3 regions of the Rhizobium sp. 05N430 genome follow, and region 3 is predicted to be linked to each of the others. Evidence: predicted binding sites of a transcription regulator. Region 3 holds the regulator's gene; each other region holds the start of a gene.

Evidence for each region. Region 3 encodes LexA, which represses DNA repair genes until DNA is damaged. Its sites were predicted from a motif close to TGTTCNNNNTGTGTTCNG; they were not measured.
Region 1: the regulator LexA is predicted to act here: its motif matches at 1,169-1,186, upstream of AC1DJO_RS27270 (DUF3072 domain-containing protein).
Region 2: the regulator LexA is predicted to act here: its motif matches at 5,615-5,632, upstream of AC1DJO_RS13220 (2'-5' RNA ligase family protein).

The regions. Positions count from the first base shown of each region.
Region 1 is NZ_JBFTMO010000022.1:16,771-27,114, forward strand. It holds gene AC1DJO_RS27255 (alpha-hydroxy-acid oxidizing protein) at 253-387, opposite strand; partial or broken gene AC1DJO_RS27260 (SMC-Scp complex subunit ScpB) at 360-569, shown strand; gene AC1DJO_RS27265 (hypothetical protein) at 559-834, opposite strand; gene AC1DJO_RS27270 (DUF3072 domain-containing protein) at 937-1,152, opposite strand; gene AC1DJO_RS27275 (DUF72 domain-containing protein) at 1,394-2,011, shown strand; gene AC1DJO_RS27280 (hypothetical protein) at 1,969-2,205, opposite strand; gene AC1DJO_RS27285 (hypothetical protein) at 2,192-2,392, opposite strand; gene AC1DJO_RS27290 (zinc-binding dehydrogenase) at 2,407-3,735, opposite strand; gene AC1DJO_RS27295 (DUF3175 domain-containing protein) at 3,851-4,147, opposite strand; gene AC1DJO_RS27300 (plasmid stabilization protein) at 4,196-4,453, opposite strand; partial or broken gene AC1DJO_RS27305 (SDR family NAD(P)-dependent oxidoreductase) at 4,530-4,862, shown strand; gene AC1DJO_RS27310 (aldo/keto reductase) at 5,041-6,501, opposite strand; gene AC1DJO_RS27315 (branched-chain amino acid ABC transporter permease) at 6,506-7,477, opposite strand; gene AC1DJO_RS27320 (branched-chain amino acid ABC transporter permease) at 7,474-8,385, opposite strand; gene AC1DJO_RS27325 (ABC transporter ATP-binding protein) at 8,382-9,122, opposite strand; gene AC1DJO_RS27330 (ABC transporter ATP-binding protein) at 9,119-9,928, opposite strand; gene AC1DJO_RS27335 (GntR family transcriptional regulator) at 10,029-10,344, shown strand, end outside.
Region 2 is NZ_JBFTMO010000005.1:101,319-111,662, forward strand. It holds gene AC1DJO_RS13185 (imelysin family protein) at 1-532, shown strand, start outside; gene AC1DJO_RS13190 (DUF1513 domain-containing protein) at 538-1,662, shown strand; gene AC1DJO_RS13195 (TspO/MBR family protein) at 1,672-2,124, shown strand; gene AC1DJO_RS13200 (PaaI family thioesterase) at 2,193-2,642, shown strand; gene AC1DJO_RS13205 (5'-methylthioadenosine/S-adenosylhomocysteine nucleosidase) at 2,639-3,277, shown strand; gene guaA (glutamine-hydrolyzing GMP synthase) at 3,372-4,934, shown strand; gene AC1DJO_RS13215 (methylated-DNA--[protein]-cysteine S-methyltransferase) at 4,951-5,514, opposite strand; gene AC1DJO_RS13220 (2'-5' RNA ligase family protein) at 5,842-6,315, shown strand; gene AC1DJO_RS13225 (succinylglutamate desuccinylase/aspartoacylase family protein) at 6,393-7,451, shown strand; gene AC1DJO_RS13230 (ArsC family reductase) at 7,454-7,804, shown strand; gene ybaK (Cys-tRNA(Pro) deacylase) at 7,807-8,280, shown strand; gene AC1DJO_RS13240 (MarR family winged helix-turn-helix transcriptional regulator) at 8,277-8,720, opposite strand; gene AC1DJO_RS13245 (glutathione S-transferase family protein) at 8,795-9,472, shown strand; gene AC1DJO_RS13250 (aminopeptidase) at 9,571-10,344, shown strand, end outside.
Region 3 is NZ_JBFTMO010000008.1:167,217-177,560, forward strand. It holds gene AC1DJO_RS18205 (ComEC/Rec2 family competence protein) at 1-1,652, shown strand, start outside; gene lexA (transcriptional repressor LexA) at 1,633-2,346, opposite strand; gene AC1DJO_RS18215 (VOC family protein) at 2,550-3,428, shown strand; gene kdsA (3-deoxy-8-phosphooctulonate synthase) at 3,425-4,270, shown strand; gene eno (phosphopyruvate hydratase) at 4,425-5,699, shown strand; gene AC1DJO_RS18230 (FtsB family cell division protein) at 5,844-6,164, shown strand; gene pdhA (pyruvate dehydrogenase (acetyl-transferring) E1 component subunit alpha) at 6,310-7,356, shown strand; gene AC1DJO_RS18240 (pyruvate dehydrogenase complex E1 component subunit beta) at 7,372-8,751, shown strand; gene AC1DJO_RS18245 (pyruvate dehydrogenase complex dihydrolipoamide acetyltransferase) at 8,767-10,110, shown strand; gene AC1DJO_RS18250 (SGNH/GDSL hydrolase family protein) at 10,130-10,344, shown strand, end outside.

The sequences.
Region 1 (10,344 bases), on a different contig from region 3:
TCGTCAATGCCGTCGTCCGGCCGTCACTGTTCGAGCGCCAGCGCCGAGTGTTGATGACGGCGTCGATGATGAGCATCCACGGCGATCCAGCGCAAAGGGGAGGTGGTACCATCTCGTGGCCCAGCGACTGTTCGACTTTTTGGCCGATCTTGCCAGCCCGGGTGAAAGGGACAGCGTGTTTCCGGTGCCTCATGAGCGCGGCGATCAGGTCGAAGGACCGGTCCATTGCCTTTGACATAAAAACGATCGGCCCTAAGCCACGATATGTTCGTCACCGATCCCACCGATTGATGTGACGCCAAGCAACGCCATATTCCGATGAAGTTCAGTCTTCAAGATCCCAGCCGCCTTCGCAACGCCCACGCAGCCCAACACCCGGTGCGCCATACACCTACGTGACGACGCCGAATTTCCTTTCCGCCTTCGGCATGGAAACGCTCCCCGACCTGCCAAACATCGAAGCGCTTGAGGACGCAGGCCTGCTCAGCCGACATGCGGTTCAAAACGAAATCGCCACCTCGAAAGGCGGCGACAGCGAGACGGACGAAGAAACGTCCTTTATTGAGTGACCCCGGTCGTCTGCAGCCGTTTTGTCATCGCAATCGGGCTAACGAGCATCGCCGTCCAGGCAAGTGCCATGGACAGGCCGAGCTTCATTGGAAACAGAAGCAATTGATCGAACAAAGGGCTGTCGGAGTAGCCAGCCGTCATGCCGCCGATTGACCGCTCGAACGGCCGGACGACCGCCTCGGCGGCATCTTGTACTTCCGTGCTGACCGGTTCACTACCGGGAATGCCTGTCGGGATCGGTTCACCAAGCTTCAGGTCTGACATAGTCGCGTCCTTTCGCGGTTGACGATTAATAAGTGCTGCAGTGCACAAAAGTTCCGCATGAGCTTCCATCGCCGGGAGTTTGATGTGCCACCGGTTGATACGTCATTCCAGGTCAAGCGACTGCTTAAGCTCGTCGATGCGCTTCGAGGCTTCTGCCTTCGTCAGATCTTCAGCATACGCATCGGGTTGATGCGCCTGTTCCGACAGGGTCTTCAAGTAGGAGCGCTGTGCGCCCGTCATCGGCTCATCACCGCTGACCCAGTCGTCCGGATCTTTCTGGGTGTTGGAAAAGGTATCGGTTTTCGGGTTGTCACTCATCACAATCTCCTGAATTCGTTCTTCAAACGTTCTTGGCTGTTGATGGTTCCGGTGTGGGCTGGATCGGCGCAAGAAACCACCTATTCTACCCATCGTTTCGCTCGTAAATTTGCACACCTAGGAGAAGACGATTGCCGATTGTTGCCACCGCCGCCTGGTCCATCCCGAAAAGGCGGGCGACCGGTTTGGAACGGAGGGAAGTGGCCTTACCAGATACGCCTCGGTCTTCGACGGCGTCGAGATCAATTCGACCTTCTACCGGCGGCACAAGACATCGACATTCGCGCGCTGGGCGGACTCCGTCCCGGACAGCTTTCGGTTCGCGGTCAAGATCCCCAAGGAGATTTCCCACACCCGCGCTATGAAAGACATTGCCGAGCCGTTCGACACGTTCCTTGCTGATATCGCACCGCTCGGAGAGAAACGCGGGCCGCTGCTCTGCCAGGTACCGCCGTCGCTGGTGTTCGATGCACATGTTCTCGAAACCGCACTCAAAACCTTACGGGATGCCGATGACGAACGGATCGTCATAGAAGCGCGCCACAAGAGCTGGGCATCGGCCGAGGCGTTGAACCTGCTGAAGAACTTCGCGATCGATCGGGTTTTTGCCAATCCGGCCCCGGTATGGCCAGCGGAAGACTTTGAAAGACAGCCGAAGTACGTGCGTCTGCACGGCAAGCCAAAAATCTACTACTCGAGCTATACCGACGACGAGATCGCGTCTTTCTCAAAATTGCTGGCGCCGGAGAGCTGGTGCGTGTTCGACAATACGGCCTCAGGGGCCGCCATCGAAAACGCGCTGACCATGCTCGGCCATTACCCCCGAAACTCGCCCTCGTTCATGTCACGTTCGTCGTAGTTGATATCCCAGTCCTTGGCGTCTTCATCCTTGCCCGGCGTCTTCTTGTTGACGGTCGCGTCATCTGAATGCGTGATGACGCGGGGCTTGGCGCTACTCACACCATTGTTGGATCCTCCGGCATGGTTGCTTTCCGACTGACCCCTTGCGTCTCGCTCGATCTCTGCCTTTGATGACTTTTTATTTTTTTCCATGTTCAGGTTCCTCCTGAGCCTCCGCCGTTTCTCCTGTGCGGGGTTGCTCTTTCATCGCCCGGTGCAGTCCTTTGGCCGCTCCTTGCGCCAGAGCGTGGCGGTTTCGATCGGCCTCTGGGCTCTCTACAGAGCGGGCATCATCTGTTTCAGCCGGAGCGGTCTCCGGCAGCTTTTCCCGTTTTGTCATCTCGACTCCCATCACTAAGCCAATCGACCCCATTTGGGATTCCATTCAACCCCTTCCACAAGCTCGACAAATATGGGCTCGTTGCTGTCGGCTCTATGAGAGGCCGCCAGTTTGAAGGCCGCGGCGGGCTCCATCTCCTCGCCGGGAAAAATCGTATCGTCCGCGTCTGTGTCGGCTATCTTGCGCACATAACCACGGATCTGATCGCCTGAGTGATAGAACTTGATCACCAATGATCCGGCCGGCGCAATGCCTGGGAAATATTGTCGATAGTCGCCGCGTTCCGCTGCCGCATCGGTGTCACCGGCCCGATACCAGTGGGTAAGGTCCTGGCCTTCAGGACGACCTTCTGCTTCCCAGATCAGATATGCGCGCAGCCGTCTCGCCTCCTCATCGATCAGAGGTTTCGGTTGTTCCGAGACGACTTGAAGGACGACCTTGCCGCGGATATGTTTTTCTTGGAGGACGGACTGGGCTTCGGCTGCCTGGCCTAGCCCAAAGGTGCTGGCAACAACGACCTGGACCTCGCCTTGGTAGATCAGCTGCGCGATTTCCTGCAATTGGGCGCCGTTCGGCTGAGCGGTGTAGCGCGCTGCACGAATACCCTGTTTCTTGGCTTTTGCCTTATCCGGCTCCTGGAGTGTAGAAATGAGGGCGCCTTTCGGTTTGACGACGCTGAAGCTTCTTTCCTGGGTCTCGCCGCCGATCAGATCGAATACAAGGTCGACGGGCTCGACAACATCTTCGAACTTCTCCGCCTTGTAATCGATCACCTGGTCGGCGCCGAGGTCGGTTACGAAATCCTTGTCGGACGAGGACACGGTTGTCGCTACCCATGCGCCCTTTGCCTTGGCGAACTGAATGGCGAAATGGCCGACGCCGCCCGCACCGCCATGAATAAGGACACGCTGGCCCGCCAGAAGGCCACCGTGATCGAACAGCCCCTGCCATGCTGTGATCCCGGCGAGCGGTACGGCCGCCGAGCCAATGGCATCAAGTGCCTGGGGCTGTAAAGCCACTTCTTCCGCGCTCGCCACGACGAACTCCTCGTAACCGCCATGTTCAGGCGACAGGAATGCAAAGACCTTGTCGCCGATCAGGAAGCTCGCAACGCCAGATCCAACGGCCGCGATCTCGCCGCTGACGTCTCTACCGAGCACGTAGGGAAGATCCTTTTCGGTGACGACAGGATATTTACCCTCGCGCATCTTTGCGTCGACAGGATTGACGCTCGCGGCGAAGACCTTGATGACAACTTCGTTGGCGGCCGGCGTCGGTTGGTCGATTTCATCGATTGCCATAACCTCCGGACCGCCGAAGCGGTGGATACGGACAGCTTGCATGATCGTCTTCCTTTGAGCTGAAGATTAATTTCTGAGATGCAACGTCGATTGCTTCTCACGCTGCGCGCCTTTTGATGGCTGCAGCACCGCGGACTGCGGCGACGGGCGCGGGTCATCAATGTTTTGGTTGCTTGCCAAAATCCTTGCGCAACTCGTCCTTTGCCTTGTCGAGCGTTGCCAACCTCGACTTCGACAGTTGCTTGCCCGCCCTATTGATATAGAAATTCAGCATCGACATCGCAGACTGAAACGGGGTGGCTTTGCGGCGGTCGCTGTGCTCGGCGGACGCCTTCAGCGAATCCGCGATCTTCTTGGCGCTACGTTGCTTGAAGACGCCGTCCTTCAGATCCATCGCATCGCTGTTGTTGGTCACATCCTGTGACCATTTCTGTTTGGGTTTATTTTTCGGCATAAGCGTTCTCCAAAAAGAACGGCGCCGCTGTTGTGGCGTCGTCCTCTGTCAATGATGAGCGTGGTGCTCGTTGCGCTTGCGGGTGGCAGCTGCCTTCTTGGCTGAGGCAGAGCGCTCTTCCTTGGTCCGCGACGCGGCGGCCGTGCCACCCTTTCGCCCTCCTTTCTTGGAGGAGGCGTGGCTTTCGGCATGGCCGCGCCCAGAGCCTGATTTGTTACCGCCGCCACTTTCCTTGTTAACGGTTGCCCAAGCGCGGCGTTCAGCTTCCTTTTCCAAAACGCCCCGGTCTTCGTAGCCTTCCTCGATATGCTCGGCCTTGCGCTTCTGCTTCTCGGTGTATGCGGATTTGTCGCCCTAGGGCATGAGACAATTCCTTCTCTGGAATTATCTTCGTGATGAAGAACCCGATGCGAAGGAAGTCATCGCACTCATTAAAGCGGAAGGCCGCAAGGGTGTGGCGCTACCGGGCGATCTTCGGGATGCCGCCTTCTGTGAGAAACTTGTCGACGATGCAGTCAAGGCACTCGGTGGTCTCGACATCCTGGTGAACAATGCCGGTCGCCAGCAGCAGGCCCAGTCAATTAGCGACATTACCTATGAAGCTTTCGACGCGACGATGAAGACAAACATCCATGCCACATTCCTGCTGACGAAAGCAGCTCTGAAGCACTTGAAGCCAGGATCTGCCCTGACACTAACTCGGGAAGCACAATCAGACCAGCATTTTGATCGAGCATTTGATTGACAGTGACGCACATTCGATCGGTGTCGCTGGGGGCGATCTCTTACGCGGACAGATGCAGAAGTGCAGCCAAGCACCGGTGCAGCCATCTCCGTCAGCACGAATGATGTTGATAGGGAAAGCGTCTAACCCTACTTTATGTTGCATGTACTCAGTCGCAGATCGCTTCCGCCTCGATCTCGACCTCGTAATCGCCGATCAGATTGCCGGCCTCGATCAGCGTGTTGGCAGGAAGAACCGAGGCGAAGGCGCGTCCGTGCGCGCGCGAGACCGGCTCCCACTGATTGGCATCACGCAGATAGATGCGGGTCCTGGCCACGTCTTCCATCTTGCCGCCAAGCGCCGAAATGGAGGCGGCGATCTTGTCGAGAATGTAGGTCGCCTGCGCGCCGGCATCGCCCGGCGCTACGCAGCGGTTGGTGCCATGCGTCGCGGTCGTGCCGGAGACCATAATGCGATCCCCCACCCTGACGGCCCGGCTATAGCCCGCGATCGGTTCCCAGATGCTGCCGGATGAGACACGCGAACGGCCGGGACGACCGGGTACCGGCTCAGCCGTGTAGACGGATGGAATGGCATCGAGATGGTGGCTGAGGTCGCCGGATGCCGTGAGGAATGGCGGCTTGCGGTATTCGTCGCCGCAGTCGCCGGGAATGGGCTGCGTCTCATCAAAGGTAGCGTTCAACGCGGCGTGATCCTCTTCGTCGAGCGCAAAAGAGAAGACGTTCAGATTGTCGCCGCGATGCTCGTTTTCGCCGATGCGCGCGCCGACGATGGTGGCGGCCACCGCGTCGTGCTCCAGAACCCAGCGGCTCGCGACGTTGGAGATCGACACGCCGTGCTTGGTCGCGATGGTTTGGGCTGCGCTGAGAATGCCCTGGAAGGCCTGCCAGCCGCCGGCGATGTCGATGAAGCGCTTGTACTTTGAGCGGCTCCAATCGGCGATACCAGTCGGTTCCAGTTGGCCCAGCCACTTCTCGGACAGAAATCCGCCGCAGAGCGTCCCATAGGCGAGAAGCTTGACGCCGCTATTGGCGCAGAGCTTCGAGAGCGCACCGGCCGCGCGGCGGTCGACGAGGGAGAACGAGACCTGATTGCTGGCGATCTCGATGCCGTCGGCGAGTGCCAGCGCCAGATGTCCAGCATCGAAATTGGTGAGGCCGAGCGCGCCGATCAGGCCTTCCCCGCGCAGGCGCTGCATCTCGTGCAGTGCGTCGAGCCACGCTGGATGCTCGAAGCTCCACCAGTGGAATTGCAGTAGATCCACCTTGTCGACACCAAGTCTCGTCAATCGCTCCTCGACGCCACGACGCACGACATCAGCCGTCATCGGTCCCGGCTCCGGGCACCATTTGGTGAAGGCGACTGGCCGCTGGCCGTTCTGATAGCGCGACAGCAGGCGACCGGTGATCAGCTCCGCCGAACCATAGTGATCGGCCATGTCGAACGTATCGAAACCATCCAGCGCATAGGCCTGCAGCACATCGGCGCCCTTGTCGGGATTGATCACGGTGCCGTTCTTCTCGATGTCGGCCACCTGCCAGAGACCGCAGACGATGCGGCTGATGGAGAGATCCTTGGTGAGGGCTATGCGTGGGGGCGTGGTGGACATGTCGTTATTCCCTGGATGTCTGTTTGCGCTTGCTCGTCAGCGATGCCAGCGCATTTGAGGCGCCGAGAATGCCGCGAGGGCGCAGGAGCAAGATGAGGCAGAGCCCGACGCCGATCATGACGATCTGCAGCGACGCCGCGCGGGCCTGCTGCTCGGGCGGCACGAACGCGGAGACGGCGGCCGCCGACAGCGCCCACAGTCCCCAGACCAGCACCGCGCCGAGTATGGCGCCGCGATTGTTGCCGGAGCCGCCGACGATCAGCATCGCCCAGACCTGGAAGGTCAGGATCGGCAGATAATTGTCGGGAGCGATGAAGCCGATGAAATGTCCTTGCGCGGCCCCTGCCAGCCCCATGATGGCGCCGCCGATGGTGAAGGCCTGCAGACGAAAGCGGATAGGCCGCTTGCCGAGCGCCTTTGCAGCGCTTTCATCCTCGCGGATCGCGCGCAGCACGCGGCCCCAGGGGCTCTTGGCGAGATGCTGGAGCGCCAGATAGAGCGCCAGCACAACGCCCGCCATCAGCGCGAGATTGGAAAGGGAAAATGCCAGCGGATCAGCGGCAAGGCTGCCGAACGGGCGCGGAATGAAGCCGATGCCGAAGGCGCCGCCGGTTAGCGGTTGCAGGTTCAGCACACAGAGCTGCACCGTGACCGCGACGCCGAAGGTGGCGATGGCGAGATAATCGGATCGCAGCCTTATGGTGAGCGCACCGACCAGCCAGGCGGCAAGCCCGGCGACCAGCGCGCCGCCGAGCCAACCAATGGCGATCGGCAGGTCGAAACCGCCAAAGCGGCCGGGCGCATCCGGCGTCGTCAAAAGCGCCGACACATAGGCGCCGATCGCGACGAAGGCGGCGATGCCGACGTTGAAGAGGCCGGTCTGGCCCCACTGCACATTGAGGCCGAGGCACATGATGGCATAGGTCAGTGCCATCGTCAGGAAGAAGGCTGCGTAGGCGATCAGATCAAGGCTCATGCCGCCCTCCCGAACAGGCCGCGCGGGCGAAGAAGCAGCACCGCCACCAGGATGACGAAAGAGACAGCCGCCCGCCACTCAGCGCCGACGACCTGCACGGCTGCTGCTTCCGACAGGCCGACGATCAATCCAGCGATCATCGCGCCGGGAACGCTGCCAATCCCGCCGAGGATTGCGGCTGCAAACAGCGGCAGCAGCAGGTCATGGCCAAGATGGGGGCGGATCTGTACGAGCAGCCCGGTCATGATGCCGGCGATGCAGGCGAGGGCAGCGCCGACGAACCAGACGACGCGGATCACACGGCGCACGTCGACGCCGGCAATGCCCGCCAAAGCCGGATTCTCGCTCACGGCGCGCATGGAGCGGCCGATGTCGGTGCGGGTCATCAGCAGGTGGATCGCGACGACCGCAACCAGCGACAGGCCGAGCGACAGGAGCTGGTCGGGCGTGGCTCGCAGGCCGCCACCGATCTTCACGGCGATTTGCAGCGCCTTGGTGTAATAGGCGGGCTTCGAGGTGAAGATGAATTCGAGCAGGCTGCGCAGCGCAAGCGAGGCGCCGAAGCTCGCCATGACGAGAATGATGATCGCGCCGCCGCTCGCCCGCAGACGCCCGAACAGCACCGCATCCACGGCAAGTGCAAGCAAGCCCGTGAGCAGGATCGCGATCACGGCCGCAAGCGGTAGCGACCAGCCGAAGGAGAAGGGGCCGATCGGCTTCGTCAACGTGGTCGACAGGAGCCCGAGGCCGCCGCTGACGGCGAGTGCCAGATAGGCGCCCCAGGAGAGCATCTCGCCATGCGCGAAATTGGCAAAGCGCAGGATCGAATAGGTAAGCGTCACGCCGATGGCGCCAAGGCCGATCATCGCGCCGGCAATCAGGCCATCCATGAGAAATTGCGGGTTCATGGTGCCTCCGCCGCCTGCGTGGTGGTGCCGAGATAGAGCTTGGCGATCAACGGGTCGGCGAGCAGCGAGGACGCCTCGCCCTCATGCCTGATCCTGCCCTCGACTAGGATGACGGCGCGGTTGGCGATCGCAACGGCCGCCTTGACGTTCTGCTCGACCAGAATGACGGTGACACCGCCGGCGTTGATCTCTTTCAGCATCGAAAACACCTCGCCGACGATTTTGGGCGACAGGCCGGCCGAGGGTTCGTCGAGGATGAGCACGGAGGGATCGACGATGAGCGCGCGGGCAACGGCCAGCATCTGCCGCTGTCCTCCCGACAATGCGCCGGCCAAACGTGTGGGTTTGCTGGCGAGATCGGGGAAGCGACGATAGAGCGCGGCGATCCGTTCGCCTCGCAGAGCCTTCGGCAGGACGGCGGCGGCAAGCTGCAGGTTTTCGTGGATGGTGAGCGACGCGAAGATGTTTTCCGTCTGCGGAACGAAGGCGAGGCCTTCGCCGATCTTGCGGTGGGATGCGACGTGGGTGATCTCCCGCTGGCCCAGCATCACGCTTCCCGAGTGGATCGGCACCACGCCGGCGATCGCCTTGACGAATGTCGACTTTCCGGCTCCGTTCGGTCCGAGCAGCACCAGCAATTCTCCCTGCGCAACCGAGAGATCGATGCCGCGCACGATCGGCAGGTCGGGTTCGTAGCCGGCGACCAGCGCGCGGGTTTGAAGCGCCGGCGTGGTCATGCCGCCGCTCCGAGATAGGCTTCGATGACCTCGGGATTGGCGGCGACGTCGGCGGGCGTGCCCTCGGCCAGCGGCTTGCCGAGTGCCATGGCGACGACGCGGCTGCAAAGCCGCGCCACCATATCCATATTGTGTTCGATCAGCAGGATGGACTTGCCCCGCGCGTTGAGATCCAGCACGCGTTCCATGATCGTCTCCAGGAGCGCGGGGTTGACGCCGGCCGCCGGTTCGTCGAGCAGAATCGCCTGCGGATCGGCCATCAGGATGCGTGCGAGTTCCAGCAGCTTGCGCTGTCCGCCCGAGAGAACCTTCGCCGGCTGTCCCTCTAGGCCCGACAAGGTGACGAACTCCAACAGCGCACGCGCCTTTTCGATCGCCAACCGCTCCTGTTGCCTGACATGACCAAAGCGCAGGAAGTTCGCGAACAGCCGCTCGCCGTCTTGGGCCTGCGCGCCCACGAGTACATTTTCGAGCACCGTCATTTCGAGAAAGGGCTTCGGAATCTGGAAAGTCCGGCCGACGCCACGACCGATTCTCTGCTCTGGGCTCTCCTGCGACACTTCGCGGCCGCCGATCCAGATTTCGCCCGATGTCGGCTTCAGGCTTCCGGCAATCAGGTTGAACAACGTGGTTTTGCCGGCGCCATTCGGGCCGATGAGGCCAACCATCTCACCTTCGCCAAGCCTGAGCGACATGCCGCCGACGGCCACGTTGCCCTGAAACGACTTCACCAAGTCGCGCGCGTCGATCACGGCTCTGGCGGGTTCTGCCGCTTTCGGTGGGGCGTCTGGCACTGGCAAAGGCATGGAGAAAAGAAGTCTCTTGATTTGATTGGTGATGTTTGATCAAACTTTACCCCATGGTGAAAAGCAACCGAAAAAAGCGGTGTCTCACGGAGCAGGCTCGATGGTAGTCCCATCGGGAGGAGCCCATGCGAGGAAACCGGCCGATGGTGGTCACGACCGTGACGACGCGCTGTCGCCGGTCGGGCGCGAAACGCTGCAAGACCGCGTCTACGCGCAGCTGCGCAACTCTCTGATCAACGGCATGTTCGACGCCGGCGACGTGTTGCGCATCGTCGATCTCGCCGAGCGGCTGCAGACGAGCACCATGCCGGTGCGCGAGGCGCTTGGCCGCCTCGTGTCCGAGCAGGCGCTGGAATCGCTGCCCAATCGCTCGGTGCGCGTGCCGCTGATCACCCGCGAGCGGCTGGACGATTTGG
Region 2 (10,344 bases), on a different contig from region 3:
CGGCGAAGTCGTCGCCGCCTGGGAAAAGCCGGATGGCGTGCAGGCGAGCTGGAAGCATCCAGGCCCTGAGAGCGAAGACTTCATGGACAACAAGGAGGCCGTTACAGCACTGCTCGGCATCCTCGTTCATGGCGCCGAGACGGTGCGCGACCAGCGGCTGGAGCAGTTCTACAAGGGCAAGGACACGGCACCGCGCCCGCGCATGGCGATCTACTGGCGCTCCAAGAACACCTGGAAGTCGATGACTGCCAATATCGAGGGGCTGCGCACGCTCTGGCAGAAGGCCGGCATGGCCGAGCTGCTGCCCGCCGACAAGAAGCCTATCGCCGATGCGATCGACGCCAATTTCAAGACGCTGCTCGACACCGTGCCGAAGCTCAACCCTGACATCGACGTCGCGACCAGCGATGCCGAGAAGGCCAAGCTCGATGCGTTTCTGGCGACCAGCCGCGACCTGATCACCCGGATCAGCGACGATTTCGGTGGTGCGGTCGGCCTTTCGGCCGGTTTCTCCTTCTCCGACGGGGACTGATACCGATGTGGCGCAGTGCTGCAATGGATCGCCGTGGCTTCATGAAGGCTGCAGGCGTGACGTTTCTTGCAGCGCTACGGCCGCGCAGCCTGTTTGCGCTCGAGCGCGCCGACACTGTCTACGCCTCGGGCATCCGGGCAGCTGACGGCTCTTTCGCCGTGGCGACGGTCACCGAGCGCGGAGAGATCGTCGACCAGGTGGCCTTGCCTGCCCGTGCGCATGGCATGGCCTTCAGCAAGGCGACCGGTAGAACCGTGGCCTTTGCCCGCCGTCCCGGCACCTATGCGATGATCTTCGACCCCTGGAACAAGGGCGAGCCCGTTGTCATCACCTCGCTCGAGGGACGCCATTTCTACGGTCACGGCGCTTTCTCGCCTGATGGCCGCATCCTCTATGCCAGCGAGAACGACTTCGACGCCAATCGCGGCATGATCGGACTTTACGACGCGACCAACCGCTTCGCCCGGATCGGCGAGTACGAAACCTATGGCGTCGGCCCGCACGACATGACCGTTTCCGATGACGGCAAGATGCTGATCATTGCCAATGGCGGCATCGAGACGCATCCGGATTTTGGCCGCACCAAGCTCAATCTCGACAATATGCAGCCGTCTCTGGCGCTGATCGACGCGGCATCGGGCGCGCTCATCGAGCGGCGCACCTTGCCGCCGCAATGGGCACAGGTTTCGACCCGGCATGTCGATCTCGATGCGGATGGCCGCGTCTGGTTTGCCTGCCAGTACGAAGGGTCGCGGCGCGATCTTCCGCCACTGGTCGGCCACTTCTCCAAGGGCGAGGATCTCACCCTCATCGACCTGCCCGAAGAGACGACGCGGCGGCTCGGCAGCTATGTCGGCGCCATTGCCGTCAACCGCGGCGACCGGCTGATCGGCATCACCTCGCCGAAGGGTGTTTCGGTCACCATCGATGGGCGCACGGGGCGGATGGTTGCAGAAGATGCGCTGCCGGATGCGGCAGGTATCGCGCCCGCGGAACACGGGTTTGCGGTGTCTTCCTACGAGGGTGAATTCCTGTCGACCCAGAGCGATGTGGCATGGGATCAACACATCGTCCGAATTCAGCGAGCAAAGGCGCCTGACATCGCTGGACCGCGGGCCGTACGGCCCTAATTCCGCAGCATGAACAAAGCGCTCACCTATATCGTCTTCATTGCCGTCTCCCTTGGAGGCGGCCTGCTGATCGGCACCAACAATCTTCCCGGCGAATGGTATCAGTCGCTGGCCAAGCCGGTCTTCAATCCGCCGAACTGGATCTTTGGCCCTGTGTGGTCGATCCTCTACGTGCTGATCGGCATTGCCGGCGCGCGGACCTGGCTGCGCGGCCACCTCTCGGCAGCCATGCTGATCTGGGCCGGGCAGATGGTCTTCAACTTCCTCTGGTCGCCATTCTTCTTTGGTGCCGAGATGCCGAAGGCAGCGCTGGTGGTCATCGTTATCCTGCTCGGGCTGGTGCTTGCATTCATTGCCAATCGCTGGTCCTCGGACCGGATATCCGCCACCCTTTTCCTGCCCTACGCCGCATGGGTCGGCTTTGCGACAATTCTCAACGCCTCGATTGCCTACCTGAACTGATTTACCCCTTGGCATCCTTGTCGAATCCGGCGCGCCGTGCCACTTTCGCGGCTCGAAGGGGACAAGGCATGAGCGTCGGTAACAACGGTGATTTCCGCGAACGGATAAGGCAGAGCTTTTCGCGTCAGGCGGCGATGGAGACGATCGGAGCGGAACTGACGCGCGTGGAACACGGCGTCGTCGAGATCGAACTGCCGTTCGACGTGAAACTGACACAGCAGCACGGCATTCTGCACGCGGGCATCATCTCCGCCGCGCTCGACAGCGCCTGCGGTTTCGCCGCCTATACCATGATCGATGCCGATGCCTCGATCCTCACAATCGAATTCAAGGTGAACCTGATGTCGCCAGGCCGCGGTGATCGCTTCCTCTTCCGGGGAGAGATCACCAAGCCGGGCAGCAACATCATCGTCGCAGACGGGCGCGGCTACGCGATCGGCGACGGTCCGGCCAAGCTGATCGCATCGATGACAGGCACGATGATGGTCGTGCGGGGAAGAGAGGGAATTACCGGATGAAGTTCGAACTGAAATCCGTCGCCGGAAAGTCGATCCTGTTCGTGATGGCAGCGGAGGCGGAATACGGTCCATTCCTCAAGTCCCGCTTCGAGCCGTTGATGACCGGTATCGGTCCTGTCGAAGCAGCTGTGGCGATGACCAAGACGCTGACGCGGCTGGATGCCGCCGACGATCTCCCGCAACTCGTCGTCTCGCTGGGATCCGCAGGCTCTGCCAAGCTGGAGCAGACGGAAGTCTACCAGGTTTCCTCGGTCGCTTATCGCGACATGGATGCCTCGCCGCTCGGTTTCGAGAAGGGCAAGACGCCGTTTCTCGATCTTCCTGCGACGCTCGACCTGCCGCTGCGCATCCCCGGCATTCCCGAGGCGACGCTGTCGACCGGCGGCAACGTCATCTCGGGTGCCGCCTATCAGACGATCGACGCCGACATGGTCGATATGGAAACGTTCGCGATCCTGCGGGCCTGCCAGGGATATAACCTGCCGCTGATCGGCTTGCGCGGCATTTCCGACGGCATCGAGGAATTGCAGCATATTTCCGGCTGGACCGAATATCTGCACGTCATCGACCGCAAGCTTTCCTATGCCGTGGACAGCCTCTTTACGGCGCTCGAGGACGGTGTCTTCTGGTTCTGAAAGCCTTGCAGGCAGGGACAATCGGGACAATAAAATCGGCCAGGCCGTGATTTCCCGCATTGCAAGACCGGGTGCTATTCATTAAAGGCTCGCCATGACCCAGACAGCACATCCCGACAGCGTTCTCATCGTCGATTTCGGCAGCCAGGTAACCCAGCTGATCGCGCGCCGTGTGCGCGAAGCGGGCGTCTATTGCGAGATCGTTCCCTTCCAGTCCGCCGAAGAGGGCTTCAGGCGCCTTCAGCCAAAAGCCGTGATCCTGTCCGGCAGCCCGGCCTCGACGGTCGATGAAGGATCGCCCCGCGCACCGCAGATCATCTTCGACAGCGGTCTTCCGGTCTTCGGCATCTGCTACGGCCAGCAGACGATGTGCATGCAGCTCGGCGGCAAGGTCGAAAGCGGCCATCACCGCGAATTCGGCCGCGCCTTTCTTGAGGTCGATGAAGACAGCAAGCTGTTCGAAGGCCTCTGGTCGAAGGGTTCGCGCCACCAGGTCTGGATGAGCCATGGCGACCGCGTTACCGCGCTGCCCGAGGGCTTCAAGGTCGTGGCAACCTCGCCGAACGCGCCTTATGCCTTCATCGCCGACGAGAAGCGCAAATATTACGGCGTGCAGTTCCATCCGGAAGTGGTGCACACACCCGATGGCGCCAAGCTGATCGGCAACTTCATTCACAACATCGCCGGCATCAAGGGCGATTGGTCGATGTCGGCCTACCGCCAGAAGGCCGTCGATACGATCCGCGAGCAGGTCGGCGACAAGCGTGTGCTCTGCGCCCTCTCCGGCGGCGTCGACAGCTCCGTTGCGGCCCTGTTGATCCACGAAGCGATCGGCGACAAGCTGACGTGCGTGCTCGTCGACCACGGCCTGATGCGCAAGGACGAGGCGGCGAATGTCGTCGCCATGTTCCGCGAACACTATAATCTGCACCTGATCCACGTCGACGCGTCCGACAAGTTCATCGGCGAGCTCGAGGGCGTTTCCGATCCCGAGACGAAGCGCAAGATCATCGGGCGCCTGTTCATCGAGACCTTCGAGGAAGAGGCAAGGAAGCTCGGCGGCGCCGATTTCCTCGGCCAGGGCACGCTCTATCCTGATGTCATCGAAAGCGTCTCCTTCACCGGCGGCCCGTCGGTGACGATCAAGTCGCACCACAACGTCGGCGGCCTGCCCGAGCGCATGAATATGCAGCTCGTCGAGCCGCTGCGTGAACTCTTCAAGGACGAAGTGCGCGTGCTCGGCAAGGAGCTCGGCCTGCCGGATAGCTTCATCGGCCGCCACCCGTTCCCGGGTCCGGGCCTAGCGATCCGCTGCCCGGGCGGCATCACCCGCGAAAAGCTGGAGATCCTGCGCGAAGCCGACGCCATCTATCTCGACGAAATCCGCAAGGCCGGTCTCTACGACGCGATCTGGCAGGCTTTCGCGGTACTGCTGCCGGTCCAGACCGTCGGCGTCATGGGCGACGGCCGCACCTACGAATTCGTCTGCGCGCTCCGCGCCGTGACCTCGGTCGACGGCATGACGGCGGATTTCTACCACTACGACATGGAATTCCTCGGCCGCGCCGCCACCCGCATTATCAACGAAGTCCGCGGCATCAATCGCGTCGTGTATGATGTGACGAGCAAGCCACCTGGTACGATTGAGTGGGAGTGACCTTCACTCCCGCTGCCTAAAACCCCAGCGACTGCTGGGCCGGCTCGGGCGGGCCCAGGTTGACGCCTTCGAGTTCCAGCATCTTAGCCTTCGAATTAGACCCGCCAGGTGCTGAGAAGCCGCCGAGCTTGCCGCCGGCGGCGAGGACGCGGTGGCAGGGGATGATCAGGGCGACCGGGTTCTTGGCCATGGCCTGGCCGACGTCGCGGGCGGCTTCCGGGCCGCGGCCAAGTTCCCTTGCGAGCGTGCCGTAGGTCGTCGTCCTGCCCCAGCCGACGCGGCGGGCGGCGGCATAGATTTCCCGGAAGAACTCGTCCTGATTGGACAGATCCACCGCAACATCTGAGAAGTCCACGGTCTCCCCGGCGAAGTAGCGTTTGACGGACTCGATCGTCGCCGCGACCGCGGCCGGCGGATTGGCGCGAAGACCTGATGACAGTCGCTTCAGCAGCAACTGTTCGGTCGAACTTTCAGCCTTTGGCGGCAGCTGGAAGCGAACGATGCCGGCGGCATTCCAGGCTATGCCGCAAAAGCCGCCTGTGGTCTCGAAGATGCAGTAGTGATGCGTTGCCTCGTTCATGACGCAACCTCCATGATTGACTGCCCCAAAGATCGTATGCCTGCGTCCGGCCTTCAACCCGATTCTTGCCCACCAACGCAATCTCAACGCTTCGATTATTTGTTCTCTTTTTGTTCTTGTCAATTCCTGCCCTTGTTGTTAGCCTCTGGTCCTTCAAGAGGAGGCGGCGCTTGCCGGTTGGAGATGGTTGCTCAGAACCAGACGGAATTTTCATTTGGCCGTGCGCCTGACCCCGCGGCGCCGGGTCACGGTGGAGCGGATCGAAAGCCTTGCAATGTCTACTTCGCGCTGCGCCCCGACGAGCGGGCAGCGGAGCAAACGAGGCGCATGGCGGGTGATCTGCGGCGGCGTTTCGGTCTGCGGGAGAAGCCGAAACCCAAGCGCCTGCTCCACGTCTCGCTCTGCCATCTCGGGGAATGGGATGCGATCCCGCCGAGCATGCTGTTCGATGGTCTGGCGGCCGCCGCCGCCGTCAGAATGCGCCCCTTCAAGCTCACCTTCCGGCGCGCCGTGAGTTTTCGCCAAGGCAAGCCGGCACTAGTTCTGCGGGCAGGCGAAGGGCGACAGGAGGTTCTCTCGTTGCATGCGCAGCTCGCCCTGTCACTGCTCAACCGCGGCGTCAGCGTCCGGGTCCAGCCGAAGCTCGAGCCGCATATGACGCTGCTCTATGACTACCGCAGCGTACCCGAAACGATCCTTTCGGAACCGATCGTTTGGACGGCGAAGTCTTTCGTGCTGGTCAACAGCCTCGTCGGCGAAGGCCGGCATGTGGATATCGAAGAATGGCCGTTGCTTGGATGAGGCGCCCCTATTGACGCTTGCGCCGGTACGGCGGAGTTGCTTAAAGCTGCTGCCAGCAGATTTTGCGGAGTGCTGACATGGATACGACCGAGATCATCATTCCTGGCGATACGCCGGGCATCGAATGGCGCCTGCCGGTGCTGCATTTCAAGGGCAGCGACCCGCACGCGCCGCGGATCTACATTCAGGCGGCGCTGCATGCCAACGAGCTACCGGGAACGGCACTGCTGCATTTCCTCTGCCGGAAGCTCAGAGCTGCCGAAGATGCCGGAAGGATCGCCAGCGACATTACCATCGTTCCGCAGGCCAACCCGATCGGCGCGGCGCAATCGCACTTCGGCGAGCTGCAGGGACGTTTCGATCTCGGATCGCGCACCAACTTCAATCGCGACTTCCCGCTGATTTCGCTGCGCGATCGCGATACGCTGGTCGAGGATCTGGACCGGTATCCGGCTACGGATCGTCTCAAGCGGCAGCTGATCCACATGGCACTCGGCGCCGATCTGGTGCTCGACCTGCATTGCGACGATGAATCACTGCAATATGCCTATATCGACGAGGCCTTCTGGCCTGAGGCCGCCGATCTGGCCAGTGCTCTGTCGATGGATGCGGTGCTGCTTTCGGATGGCGAAAGCTCGGCTTTCGAAGAGGCCGTCGGCTTTGCCTGGAAATACGAGGTGCCCGGCGAGAAGCGCAGCCGCTTGCCCGGCAAGCTCTCCGTAACGGTGGAGCTTCGCGGCCGCCGCGACGTCTATCCTGACATGGCAAGCGCTGACGCCGATGGCGTCTTCGCCTTCCTCGCCGCCCGCGGGGCGGTCAGGGACAGCGCCCCTCTCGGTGCTTTTACCGGACCTGCCGTGCCGCTCGACAATATCGAGATGATCCGCACGCCGGTTGCCGGCACCCTTCTTTTCCACCGCGACATCGGCGAGACGGTCGCTGCCGGCGATCTTTTGGCAACCATCGTCACGCGGCCGGGCATGGTCGATGGCGAGACGGAGATCCGTGCCCCGCAGGCAGGCTTGATCGTGACGCGCACGTCCGACCGGCTGGTGCGGCGGCGCGCAGACCTGATGAAGATTGCCTGCGGCGAGCCAAGCACGGCGCTGCGCAAGGCCGGAACGCTGGAAGACTGACGATGGCAACGACGATTTACGGCATCAAGAACTGCGACACGATGAAGAAGGCCCGCACCTGGCTCGAGGAGAATGGGGCGGGCTACGACTTCCACGATTATAAGGCCTCGGGCATCGACCGGGCACATCTGGAAGACTGGGTCCGCAAGGCCGGATGGGAAACGGTGCTGAACCGTGCAGGAACGACCTTCCGTAAGCTGCCTGATGCCGATCGCGAGAACCTGACGCGCGACAAAGCGATCGCGCTGATGCTGGAGCAGCCTTCGATGATCAAGCGCCCGGTGCTGGAGCATGACGGCAAGCTGCTTGTCGGTTTCAAGCCTGATCTCTACGCTGCCGAATTCGGAAAGTGATCATGTCGAAGACGACGCGTGCCACGCAGGTCCTTGCCAGATCGGGCGTCGAATTCACGGTCCATACCTATGACTACGATCCGAACGCCGAACGCGTCGGCCTGCAGGCGGCGGACGCGCTCGGCGAGGAGCCGCACCGGGTTCTGAAGACACTGATGGCCGAAGTCGATGGCAAAGCGGTCTGCGTCGTCGTTCCATCCGACCGTGAAGTGAGCATGAAGAAGCTGGCCGCAGCGTTTGGCGGCAAGTCCGCGAACATGATGAAGCCTGCCGACGCCGAACGGCTGACCGGCTATCATGTTGGCGGCATCAGCCCCTTCGGCCAGAAGAAGCTTGTGCCGACGGCCCTTGAGGAAGCAGCACTTACAGAAGCCCTGGTCTATATGAACGGCGGGCAGCGCGGACTGCAGGTGAGGCTCGCGCCTGGAGATGCGCTCAAGGCGCTGAACGCAAAGGCGGCATCGCTGATCGCCTAGGCCGACAGGTTCTTCAAAAGGTCTGCGAGCGCTTTTGCGGACGCATCGTCGAGCTTCGAGCCGACATGCCTTTCGATCGCCTTCGAATAAACGACCCACATCCGCTCGCGAAGCGTCCGGCCCGCATCGGTCACGACCACCCATCGCCCACGGCCATCCTCCGCAAATGTCTCGCGGCCGACCAGCCCCTCACGTTCGAGCCGGTCGATCAGGCGCGAGAGATTGTATTGCGCCAACAGCGTGCGCTCTTCGATCTCGAAGGGCCGCAAACGGCCATCCGGCGCGCGGACCAGTTCCCACAAGACATCGTACCAGCCGAGCGGCGGCATGCCCGCCTGTTTCAGATCGGCCTCGATTGCCAGAAGCAACTTCTGCTGCGCACGCATGATACCGATCCACGCTTCGGTGGCGGCATCGGATGGGGTGGTCTTCTCCGACATGCATGCAATTACATCTATCTTGACGAATGCCGCAAGCGTATTTATATGCAATTGCATCTATAATGGAGATACCGATGCAGAAGCTGACCCTCATCTCGCACCATCTCTGCCCTTACGTGCAGCGCGCCGCGATCGCGCTCGGCGAAAAGGGCGTCCCCTTCGAGCGTGTTGTCATCGACCTCGACAACAAGCCCGAGTGGTTTTCGAAGATCTCGCCGCTCGGCAAGGTTCCGCTGCTGCTCATCGAGGACGATGGCGAACAGACAGCGCTCTTCGAGAGCGCGGCAATCTGCGAGTATCTGGACGAAACACAGCCGGGACCGAGACTGCATCCTGGCGATGCGTTGCTGCGGGCACGGCATCGCGGCTGGATGGAGTTCGGCTCGTCCATCCTCTCCGATCTCTGGACCTATGAGACGACAAGCGATGCACGGCAGCTGGAAGATAAGCGCAAGGTGATTGCCGGGAAATTCAAAACCATCGAGGCGGAGCTCTCGGCCGGCCCGTTTTTCGCTGGCGATAATTTCAGCCTGGTCGATGCCGTCTTCGCGCCGATTTTCCGGTATTTCGACGTTTTCGATACGCTCGGCGAAAGCAATATCTTCAACGGGCTGCCAAAGGTGCAGGCATGGCGTAGCGAACTTGCGAAACGCCCCAGCGTGCGCGCGGCGGCCGCACCCGATTATCCGGAAAGGTTGATGGCATTTCTTGAAAAGCATCAGTCGGCACTGCTTCGGCAAACGGCTGCCTAGGGCCACATTCTCAAGCGGCGAATTCGATGCATCGAGCTTCATTTTCGCCGCAAACGGGTCTAAGTCTGCTGCCTGCAATTTATCAGGAGGTCCCGACCATGAACTTCATGCCCCAGAACCATTCGATCGACCCGGTCAAGCTGGATAAGCTTGCCGAGGTCGCGGTGAAGGTGGGCCTGCAGCTGCAGAAGGGCCAGGATCTGGTCATCACGGCGCCAGTCGTTGCCATTCCGCTCGTCCGCCTGATCACCAAGCATGCCTACCAGGCCGGCGCCGGCTTGGTGAATGCCTTCTATTCCGACGAGGAATCGACGCTCGCCCGCTATCAGTATGCGAGCGACGAGAGCTTCGATCGCGCCTCCGGCTGGCTCTACGATGGCATGGCCAAGGCCTATGCCAACAATGCCGCCCGGCTTGCCATCGCTGGCGACAATCCGATGCTGCTTTCGGACCAGGATCCGGGCAAGGTCAGCCGCGCCAACCGCGCCAACTCGAGCGCCTACAAACCGGCGCTCGAGAAGATCTCGAATTTCGACATCAACTGGAACATCGTTTCCTATCCAAACCCTTCCTGGGCCAAGCTCGTTTTCCCCAATGATCCCGAAGCGATTGCCGTCGCCAAGCTCGCCAAGGCGATCTTTGCCGCGTCGCGCGTCGATCTCGATGATCCGATTGCCGCCTGGGCAGAGCACAACGGCAACCTCGCCAAGCGTTCGGCATGGCTGAACGGCCAGCGCTTCGCCTCCCTGCACTTCACCGGACCGGGCACGGATCTGACGGTCGGGCTTGCCGACGGCCACGAATGGCATGGCGGCGCATCGACGGCGAAGAACGGCATTACCTGCAACCCGAACATCCCGACCGAAGAGGTC
Region 3 (10,344 bases):
CCGGGCCCGCATCGATGCAGGATCGCGCGCTTGAATGGCTCTACCGCTTGAGAAGCGGCATCGGCGACCGTATTAGAGGCATCCTGCCTGGCGACACCGGCGCTTTTGCCGCCGCTCTGGTCACGGACGAGCGCCGCGCCATTTCGAGCGAGACGACCGAGGCGCTGCGCCAATCCGGCCTTGCGCATATCATCGCCATTTCCGGTCTCAACATGGCGCTGTCGGCAGGCATCTTCTTCGTCGGCTTCCGCACCGTGCTCAGCCTGTTTCCGGCTGTCGTCCAGGCCTATTCCGTCAAGAAGATTGCCGCAGCCGGTGCGCTTGCCGCCGTCACCGCCTATTTTCTGATTTCGGGCTTCGCTGTCTCTGCCGAACGCGCCTTCATCATGATGGCGATCATGCTGGCGGCGGTCTTCTTCGACCGGCCGTCGATCAGTCTGCGCAACGTAGCCTTATCGGCGCTGGTGATCATTGTCCTCTCACCCTCGGAGATCATGGGGCCAAGCTTCCAGATGTCCTTCGCCGCGACACTGGCCCTCGTCGCCGGCTATGCGCTCTGGAAGGAGAGGCCGGTGCGCGACCGGCCCTTCGCAAAGTTTCGCGCCGTCAGGATGCTGTCTTCCGCCACTGCGTTCTTCGGCGGCATCCTGCTGACCTCCGTCATCGGCGGCTTCTCGACCGCGTTGTTCTCGGTCGAGCACTTCCACCGGCTGACGGCCTATGGCCTGCCAGCCAATCTCGCTGCCATGCCGATCATCTCCTTCATCATCATGCCGTTCGGCCTCATTGCCATGCTGCTGATGCCCCTCGGTCTCGATGCATGGGCGTGGCAGGTGACGGGCTTCGGGCTCGATCTGGTGATCGCCATCGCCAGGACGGTTGCCTCATGGGGCGGCGATATCGGCGTCGGGCGCCTGGCGTCGTGGTACTTTCCCGCGGCGGTGACGGGTTTCCTGCTGCTGACTTTGCTGCGCAGCCGCATACGGCATCTCGGCACCGCGATCTTGATGGCATCGACGACAGCCGCCGCGATGTTGGGAGGTCCTCCGCCGCCGAAAATCGTGATTGCCGAGGACGGGAGCATGGCGGGCATCGTCAGTGACAACGGCCTCGCCACCAATCGCGAGCGGCCACCGGGCTTCATCTTTGATCAATGGAGGCGCGCTCTGGTGATCGATAAGCATTTGTCACCGGCGTTCCCGGCGCTCCCGGATATTCCCACCGCACCGCGCGGTGAAAGGCTGAAACTGACGGAGGCACAGCAGAACGACACCATGAACGCGATCAAGGCCAGTGCGACGGGCGAGCGCTTCTCATGCGTGAAAAAGTCCTGGTGTACGGCGAAGCTCGACAACGGTTCGATCCTGACCGTGATCGAGAATGCGGCGTTCCTTGGCCCAGCCTGCGACATATCCGATATCGTCGTCACACCGGTTCGCCTGCGCCTCGATACCTGCCGCTCAGGCGCCCTGCTTTTCACCGGGGAGACACTGCGAAAGACAGGCGCTGTCGAGCTTCGTTTCCCCAATGGGATCGCCGAAATCACCACATCATTCGAGGGTCTCGACCGGCCCTGGATCCGCCACCGCGCCTACGATTGGCGCAGCGGCACTTTTGGTGAAAGCGAGACGCTCAGTGATAGCGGCGGATAAGGCCAACGAGCTTGCCCTGAACCTTGACGCGGTCCGGTCCGAAAATACGGGTTTCGTAAGCCGGGTTGGCAGCTTCGAGCGCAACGGATGCACCCTTGCGGCGAAAGCGCTTCAGCGTTGCCTCTTCGTCATCGACGAGAGCAACGACGATATCACCGGCATTGGCGGTATTGGTGTTGCGGATGATGACCGTATCGCCGTCGAAGATGCCGGCCTCGATCATCGAGTCGCCCTTGACCTCAAGAGCATAATGTTCACCGTTTCCGAGCATGTCGGCGGGAACAGTGATGTCGTGTGTGTTCTGCTGGATCGCCGAAATCGGCACACCGGCTGCGATCCGGCCCATGACCGGCACCGAGATCGACGTGTGATTGTCCTCGTTCGCAGGCTTCGGCGGCGCGACCGGCTGCGGCTTGCCGAGGCTGCCTTCGATGACGCTCGGCGAGAAGCCGCGGCGCGGCTGGATGCTCGGGCTGTAGGCTTCCGGAAGCTTGATGACCTCGAGTGCGCGCGCCCTGTTCGGTAGGCGGCGAATGAAGCCACGTTCTTCCAGAGCCGTGATCAGGCGATGGATGCCCGACTTGGAAGCCAGATCGAGCGCATCCTTCATTTCGTCGAAGGATGGCGGAACGCCGGACTCCTTCATGCGCTCGTGAATGAAGAGGAGAAGCTCCTGTTGTTTGCGCGTCAGCATCGAAGTTTTTCCCCAGATTCGTGAAACAAAGCCAGAACGGACACTATATGTTCCATATGTGTTCCGCAAGTGCCTAAATATCGGTAAAACTTCCGATGATTTTTCGTCGTTTTTGAAAGTTTATTTGCCGGATTGGTGATCCACGCTTGCGCTTTGCCGGGCAGGGCGTGCAAATCTCTGCCGGCTTCACCGGAGGAACCGCCATGACGCATCCGCTCGATCATCTGGTACTGCCCGTGACCCATATCGACGTTGCCCGCGAGCGACTCGGGCGTCTCGGTTTCACCGTCGCGGCCGATGGCCGTCATCCGTTCGGAACGGAGAATGCCTGCGTCTTCTTGGCCGACAAGACCTATCTCGAACCGCTCGGTATTGCGAGCCAGGCGGACTGCGACGCGGCTGTCGCAAAGGGCAACAGCTTTGTCGCCCGCGATCAGGCCTTCCGCTTCCGCTGCGGCGATGACGGCTTTTCGGCTGTTGTCTTCGGCACCGATAGTGCCGATGCGGACAAGGCTGCCTATGACGGCGCGCAGCTGAGCGGCGGCGATATGGTCGAATTCTCGCGGCCGATCGTCATGCCCGACGGAACGCAGGCGACAGGCGCCTTCAAGCTCGCCTTTGCCGCCGATCTTCGGGCACCCGATGTCTTCTTCTTCGCCTGCCAGCGGATCAACGCCTTTCCGGCCGATCGCAATGCACTGGAAACCCATGCAAACGGCGTCACCGGCATCAGCGAGATCGCGCTGAGCGCTGAGGATCCGCAGGCCTTCGCCGAATTTCTGGAGACGGCCAGCGGTGGAGTGGAGCCTAAGGAGGCGGCACTCGGCCTATCCTTCGAATTGCCGAACGGGAGACTTTCCATCTTCTCGAACGAGGGCATGGAGGCCTATTTCGATGCCGAGCCACTTGTCACCGATAACGGCCTCAGGGCGCGCGCAATCGTCTTTTCGGTCGGTGATCTGGCCGTGACAGCGGCGCATTTGGCTGCTAACGGGATCACCCATGTCAGTATGAACAATCGTCTGTTGGTGAAGCCGGCGCCGGGACAGGGCGCAATCTTCGCCTTCGAGGAGACCCAATGACAAATACCAATGCAGAAGTTGTCGCCGGCGAGGGTGCTGGCCGCGTTACCTTTTCGAATACGGGCAAGCTGTCGCTGATCGCCGGTCCCTGCCAGATGGAAAGCCGCGACCACGCTTTCATGGTCGCCGGTGTTTTGAGCGAACTCTGCAAGTCGCTCGGTATCGGCCTCGTCTATAAGTCGTCTTTCGACAAGGCGAACCGGACATCGCTTTCCGCCGAGCGCGGCATCGGTCTTGAAAAGGCGCTCGAAGTCTTCTCCGATCTGAAAAAGGAATTCGGCTTTCCTGTTCTGACCGATATCCACACGGAAGAGCAGTGCGAGCAGGTGGCAACCGTCGCCGACATCCTGCAGATCCCGGCCTTCCTCAGCCGCCAGACCGACCTTCTCGTTGCCGCCGCCAAGACCGGCCGGATCGTCAACGTCAAGAAGGGCCAGTTCCTGGCGCCCTGGGACATGAAGAATGTTCTCGCCAAGCTGAATGCCAGCGGCAATCCGAACATCCTGCTCTGCGAACGCGGTGCCTCCTTCGGCTACAACACACTGGTATCGGACATGCGCTCGCTGCCGATCATGGCTGCACTTGGCGCTCCTGTTATCTTCGACGCCACGCATTCCGTGCAGCAGCCGGGCGGGCAGGGCGGCTCGAGCGGTGGTCAGCGCGAATTCGTCGAGACCCTGGCGCGTGCCGCCGTTGCCGTCGGTGTCGCCGGTGTGTTCGTCGAAACGCACGAAGACCCCGACAATGCGCCGTCTGACGGACCGAACATGGTCTATCTGAAGGACATGCCGCGGCTTCTCGAAAAGCTTCTCGCCTTCGACGCCATCGCGAAAGCGGCCTGACGTTCAAAAGGCTGACATGATCCTGTAATAGGCCTCGGATGAGGCCGGAAACGAAGGCATGTTAGGCGGCTCAAAAACGGCCATTGTAATTTGCGTGCCTTCGATTAAGACGATTTCAAACGATTTATCCCACCCACCGAGCAGGAAGAAACCCATGACTGCAATTACCGATATCATCGCCCGCGAGATTCTCGATAGCCGTGGCAACCCCACCGTCGAGGTCGACGTTTATCTGGAAGATGGCAGCATGGGCCGCGCGGCTGTTCCGTCGGGTGCCTCGACCGGCGCGCACGAAGCCGTCGAAGTTCGCGATGGCGGCAAGCGCTATCTCGGCAAGGGTGTTGAAAAGGCTGTCGAAGCCGCCAACACGGAAATCTTTGACGCCATCGGCGGCATCGACGCTGAAAACCAGATCCAGATCGACAACATCATGATCGAGCTGGACGGCACGCCGAACAAGTCGCGCCTCGGCGCCAACGCCATCCTCGGCGTTTCGCTCGCTGTCGCCAAGGCTGCCGCTGAAGCTGCCGGCCTGCCGCTTTATCGTTACGTCGGTGGCGCTTCCGCCCACCTGCTGCCGGTTCCGATGATGAACATCATCAACGGCGGCGCTCATGCCGACAATCCGATCGACTTCCAGGAATTCATGATCCTGCCCGTCGGTGCCGACTCGATCCGTGAAGCCGTCCGCATGGGTTCGGAAGTCTTCCACGTCCTCAAGAAGGAACTCTCGGCTCAGGGCCACAACACCAACGTCGGCGACGAAGGCGGCTTCGCACCGGGCCTGAAGAGCGCGCCTGAAGCCCTCGATTTCATCATGAAGTCGATCGAAAAGGCTGGCTACAAGCCGGGCGAAGACATCTATCTCGGCCTCGACTGCGCCTCGACAGAATTCTTTAAGGACGGCAAATACGTTCTCGAAGGCGAGGGCCGCACGCTGGAGCCGGGCGCCATGGCCGAATACCTGGCGCAGCTCGCTGCCCAGTACCCGATCATCTCGATCGAAGACGGCATGGCTGAAGACGATTGGGACGGCTGGAAGGCCCTGACCGATCTGGCTGGCAAGAAGGTTCAGCTGGTCGGCGACGATCTCTTCGTCACCAACTCTGCTCGCCTGCGCGACGGCATCAAGATGGGCGTTGCCAACTCGATCCTCGTCAAGGTCAACCAGATCGGCTCGCTGACGGAAACGCTGGACGCCGTCAACACTGCGCACAAGGCAGCCTACACCGCTGTCATGTCGCACCGTTCGGGCGAAACCGAAGATTCGACGATCGCCGATCTCGCAGTTGCCACCAACTGCGGTCAGATCAAGACCGGCTCGCTGTCGCGCTCGGATCGTCTTGCAAAGTACAACCAGCTGATCCGCATCGAAGAGGGCCTCGGCCCGCAGGCCCGCTACGCCGGCCGCTCGATCATCCGCGGCTGATAGCCATTAGCGATCAATGCCTTGAAACCCGCGCTTCACCGGCGCGGGTTTTTTCTTGCCCGCAAAAATTCATAGTCAACGGACGGTTAATCTCTCAGCGCTACTCTCATCGCATAGGTAATGCGTTTTAGAGCATGTGTGCGTATGTGGACAAAGCATCATAAGAAAAAGAAGATCGGCCGGTTCGTTGTTCCGGCTATGACGGTCGCCTTTCTCTCCTATTTCGGCTATCATTGCATCCATGGCGATTACGGCCTGCGTGCGACCGAAGTCTTCGAGCAGCGGCGCATCGCCCGCGAGAAGGAGCTTGCGACGCTGAAGGCCAAGCGCGAGCATATCGAGCAGCAGGTCGCGCTCTTGAGTGATGGCTCTCTCGATAAGGATATGCTGGACGAAAAAGCCCGTTACCAGCTGAATATGTCACGCGCCGACGAGGTCGTCATATTCAATTCATATTCCAATTAACCGAAAACAAGTTAATCGTTAATTATATAGAATTATCAGTGGCTTAATCCTGAATACGTGCCATGCATTTATGGCATTGCTGTGGCCATATTTCTTCCCTATGGTACGCGCCACCTAAGAACCGCAAACCCATAGGGAGGGTTGAATGGCGCCGCGAAAGAACGCGACCGTTTCCAGCCGCAAGACCAGCGCAAAATCCGCAGCCAAGGCCTCGAATGGTGGTCCTGTCGCCGATTTCGATCGCGACGAGGAGCTCAAGGCTTACCGCGAGATGCTGCTGATCCGCCGTTTCGAAGAAAAGGCCGGCCAGCTTTACGGCATGGGCTTCATCGGTGGTTTCTGTCACCTTTACATCGGCCAGGAAGCTGTCGTCGTCGGCATGCAGATGGCGCAGAAGGATGGCGATCAGGTCATTACTGCCTATCGTGACCACGGCCACATGCTGGCAACCGGCATGAGCGCCCGCGGCGTCATGGCCGAACTGACCGGCCGCCGCAATGGCTATTCCCACGGGAAGGGCGGTTCGATGCACATGTTCTCCAAGGAAAAGCATTTCTACGGCGGACACGGCATCGTTGGCGCGCAGGTCTCGCTCGGCACCGGTCTGGCATTTGCCAACCGCTACCGCGGCAATGACTCGGTCAGCGTCGCCTATTTCGGTGACGGCGCAGCCAACCAGGGCCAGGTCTACGAAAGCTTCAACATGGCGGCACTCTGGAAGCTGCCGATCATCTATATCGTCGAAAACAACCGCTACGCCATGGGCACCTCCACGGCCCGCGCGACCGCACAGTCGAACTATTCGCTGCGCGGCTCCGGCTTCGGCATTCCGGGCGTACAGGTCGATGGTATGGACGTGCGCGCCGTCAAAGCTGCCGCCGACGAGGCGCTCGAGCATTGCCGCTCCGGCAAGGGCCCGATCATCCTGGAAATGCTGACCTACCGCTACCGCGGCCACTCCATGTCGGACCCGGCCAAGTACCGTTCCAAGGACGAAGTGCAGAAGATGCGCTCGGAGCATGACCCGATCGAGCAGGTGCGTCAGCGCCTCGTCGAAAAGGGCTGGGCCTCCGAAGACGATCTGAAGGCGATCGACAAGGACGTTCGCGACATCGTCGCCGACAGTGCCGATTTCGCCCAGAACGATCCGGAGCCGGATGCATCCGCGCTCTACACCGACATTCTGCTCTAATCGGGGAGGGAACCAATGCCTATCGATATCCTCATGCCCGCCCTCTCTCCGACGATGGAAGAAGGCACGCTGTCCAAGTGGCTCAAGAATGAAGGCGACAAGGTCACCTCGGGTGACGTGATTGCCGAAATCGAAACCGACAAGGCGACGATGGAAGTCGAAGCCGTCGATGAAGGCGTGATCGGCAAGCTGCTGGTTCCGGCCGGCACCGAAAACGTCAAGGTCAACGCCAAGATCGCGATCCTCCTGCAGGACGGCGAATCGGCTTCCGACATCTCGGCCGCACCCGCTGCTGCACCGGCACCTGCCGCTGCTCCCGCACCGGCCGCGGAAGCCAAGCCTGCCGCAGCACTGGTTCCGGCTGAGCCCAAGGCCGCAGCACCGAACGATCCGGAAATCCCCGCCGGCACCGAGATGGTCTCGATGACCGTCCGTGAAGCGCTTCGCGACGCGATGGCCGAAGAAATGCGCGCTGACGACAACGTCTTCGTGATGGGCGAAGAAGTGGCCGAGTATCAGGGCGCCTACAAGGTGACCCAGGGCCTGTTGCAGGAATTCGGCGCCCGCCGTGTCATCGACACACCGATCACCGAGCACGGCTTCGCCGGCGTCGGCGTCGGCGCTGCGATGGCCGGCCTGAAGCCGATCGTCGAGTTCATGACGTTCAACTTCGCCATGCAGGCGATCGACCAGATCATCAATTCGGCGGCAAAGACGCTCTACATGTCCGGCGGTCAGATGGGCGCTCCGATCGTCTTCCGCGGCCCGAACGGTGCAGCCGCACGCGTCGGCGCTCAGCACAGCCAGGATTACGCCTCCTGGTACAGCCAGATCCCGGGCCTCAAGGTCGTCATGCCTTATACAGCAGCCGACGCCAAGGGCCTGCTGAAGGCCGCGATCCGTGATCCGAACCCGGTTGTCTTCCTCGAGAACGAAATTCTCTACGGCCAGCACTTCGATGTGCCGAAGCTCGACAATTTCGTCCTCCCGATCGGTAAGGCCCGCATTCACCGCCAGGGCAAGGACGTCACCATCGTCTCCTTCGGCATCGGCATGACCTATGCGGTCAAGGCTGTAGCCGAACTCGAAAAGATCGGCATCGACGTCGAACTGATCGATCTTCGCACGCTGCGCCCGATGGACCTTCCGACCGTTATCGAATCGGTCAAGAAGACCGGCCGTCTGGTCACCGTCGAAGAAGGCTACCCGCAGAACTCGGTTGGCACCGAAATCGCCACCCGCGTCATGCAGCAGGCCTTCGATTATCTCGACGCACCGGTCCTGACGATCGCCGGCAAGGACGTTCCGATGCCTTACGCCGCAAACCTCGAAAAGCTGGCGCTGCCGAATGTCGACGAAGTCGTCCAGGCAGTGAAGACCGTCTGCTACAAATAAGGGGAGGGTATTTCGATGCCTATCAACATCACGATGCCTGCCCTCTCTCCGACGATGGAAGAAGGCAACCTGGCCAAGTGGCTGGTCAAGGAAGGCGACACGGTCAAGTCCGGCGATGTCATCGCCGAGATTGAAACCGACAAGGCGACGATGGAAGTCGAAGCCGTCGATGAAGGCACCGTTGCCAAGATCGTCGTTCCGGCTGGTACGGAAGGCGTCAAGGTCAACGCGCTGATTGCCGTTCTGGCTGCCGAGGGCGAAGACGTGAAGGCCGCCGCAAGCGGCGCCGGTTCGTCCGCGCCGGCCCCGAAGGCCGAAGCTGCCCCGGCACCGAAGGCTGAAGCCGCAGCTGCCCCGGCAGCTGCCGCTCCGGCTCCGGCTGCAGCACCTGCTGCTGCCGCATCGTCTGGCAACCGCACCTTCTCTTCGCCGCTGGCACGCCGCCTCGCGAAGGAAGCCGGTATCGATCTCGCCGCTGTCGCAGGCTCCGGCCCGCATGGCCGCGTCGTCAAGAGCGATGTCGAAGCTGCCGTATCCGGTGGTGGCGCCAAGGCGGCTGCGCCTGCTGCTGCCGCAGCTGCACCTCAGGCTGCTGCCGCTTCTGCCGCAGCTCCGAAGGGTGCTTCGGAAGAGGCCGTTCTCAAGCTCTTCGAGCAGGGTTCCTACGAGCTCGTGCCGCATGACAACATGCGGAAGACGATTGCCCGCCGTCTGGTGGAATCGAAGCAGACCGTGCCGCACTTCTACGTCACCGTCGATTGCGAACTCGACGCGCTGATGGCGCTTCGCGCGCAACTGAACGATGCCGCGCCCCGCAAGGACAGCGCACCGGCCTACAAGCTGTCGGTCAACGACATGGTCATCAAGGCGATGGCTCTGGCGTTGCGCGACGTTCCGGATGCGAACGTCTCATGGACCGACAACAACATGGTCAAGCACAAGCATGCCGATGTCGGCGTCGCCGTCTCGATCCCGGGCGGCCTGATCACCCCGATCATCCGCAAGGCCGAGATGAAGACGCTGTCTGCCATCTCCAACGAGATGAAGGATCTCGGCAAGCGCGCCAAGGATCGCAAGCTGAAGCCTGAAGAATATCAGGGTGGTACGACCTCGGTTTCGAACATGGGCATGATGGGTGTGAAAGATTTCGCAGCCGTCATCAACCCGCCGCATGCAACGATCCTGGCGGTCGGCGCAGGCGAGCAGCGTGTTGTCGTCAAGAAGGGCGAGATGGCCATTGCAACGGTCATGAGCGTCACCCTGTCGACCGACCATCGCTGCGTCGACGGTGCACTCGGCGCGCAGCTGCTGCAGGCCTTCAAGGGCTATATCGAAAACCCGATGGGCATGCTCGTCTGAGCATTGAGCGGAGGCGGAAATGACGAAGACCGTTCTTTGCTATGGTGACTCGCTGACCTGGGGCTACAGCGCCGAGACGATCGGCCGCCATGCCTACGAGGATCGTTGGCCGAGCGTGCTGCAGGCAGCGCTCGGCAACGGCACGCGCGTCATCGCTGAAGGCTTGAACGGCCGGACCACCGCCTTCGACGACCATCTGGCCGATTGCGACCGCAACGGTGCCCGTGTGTTGCC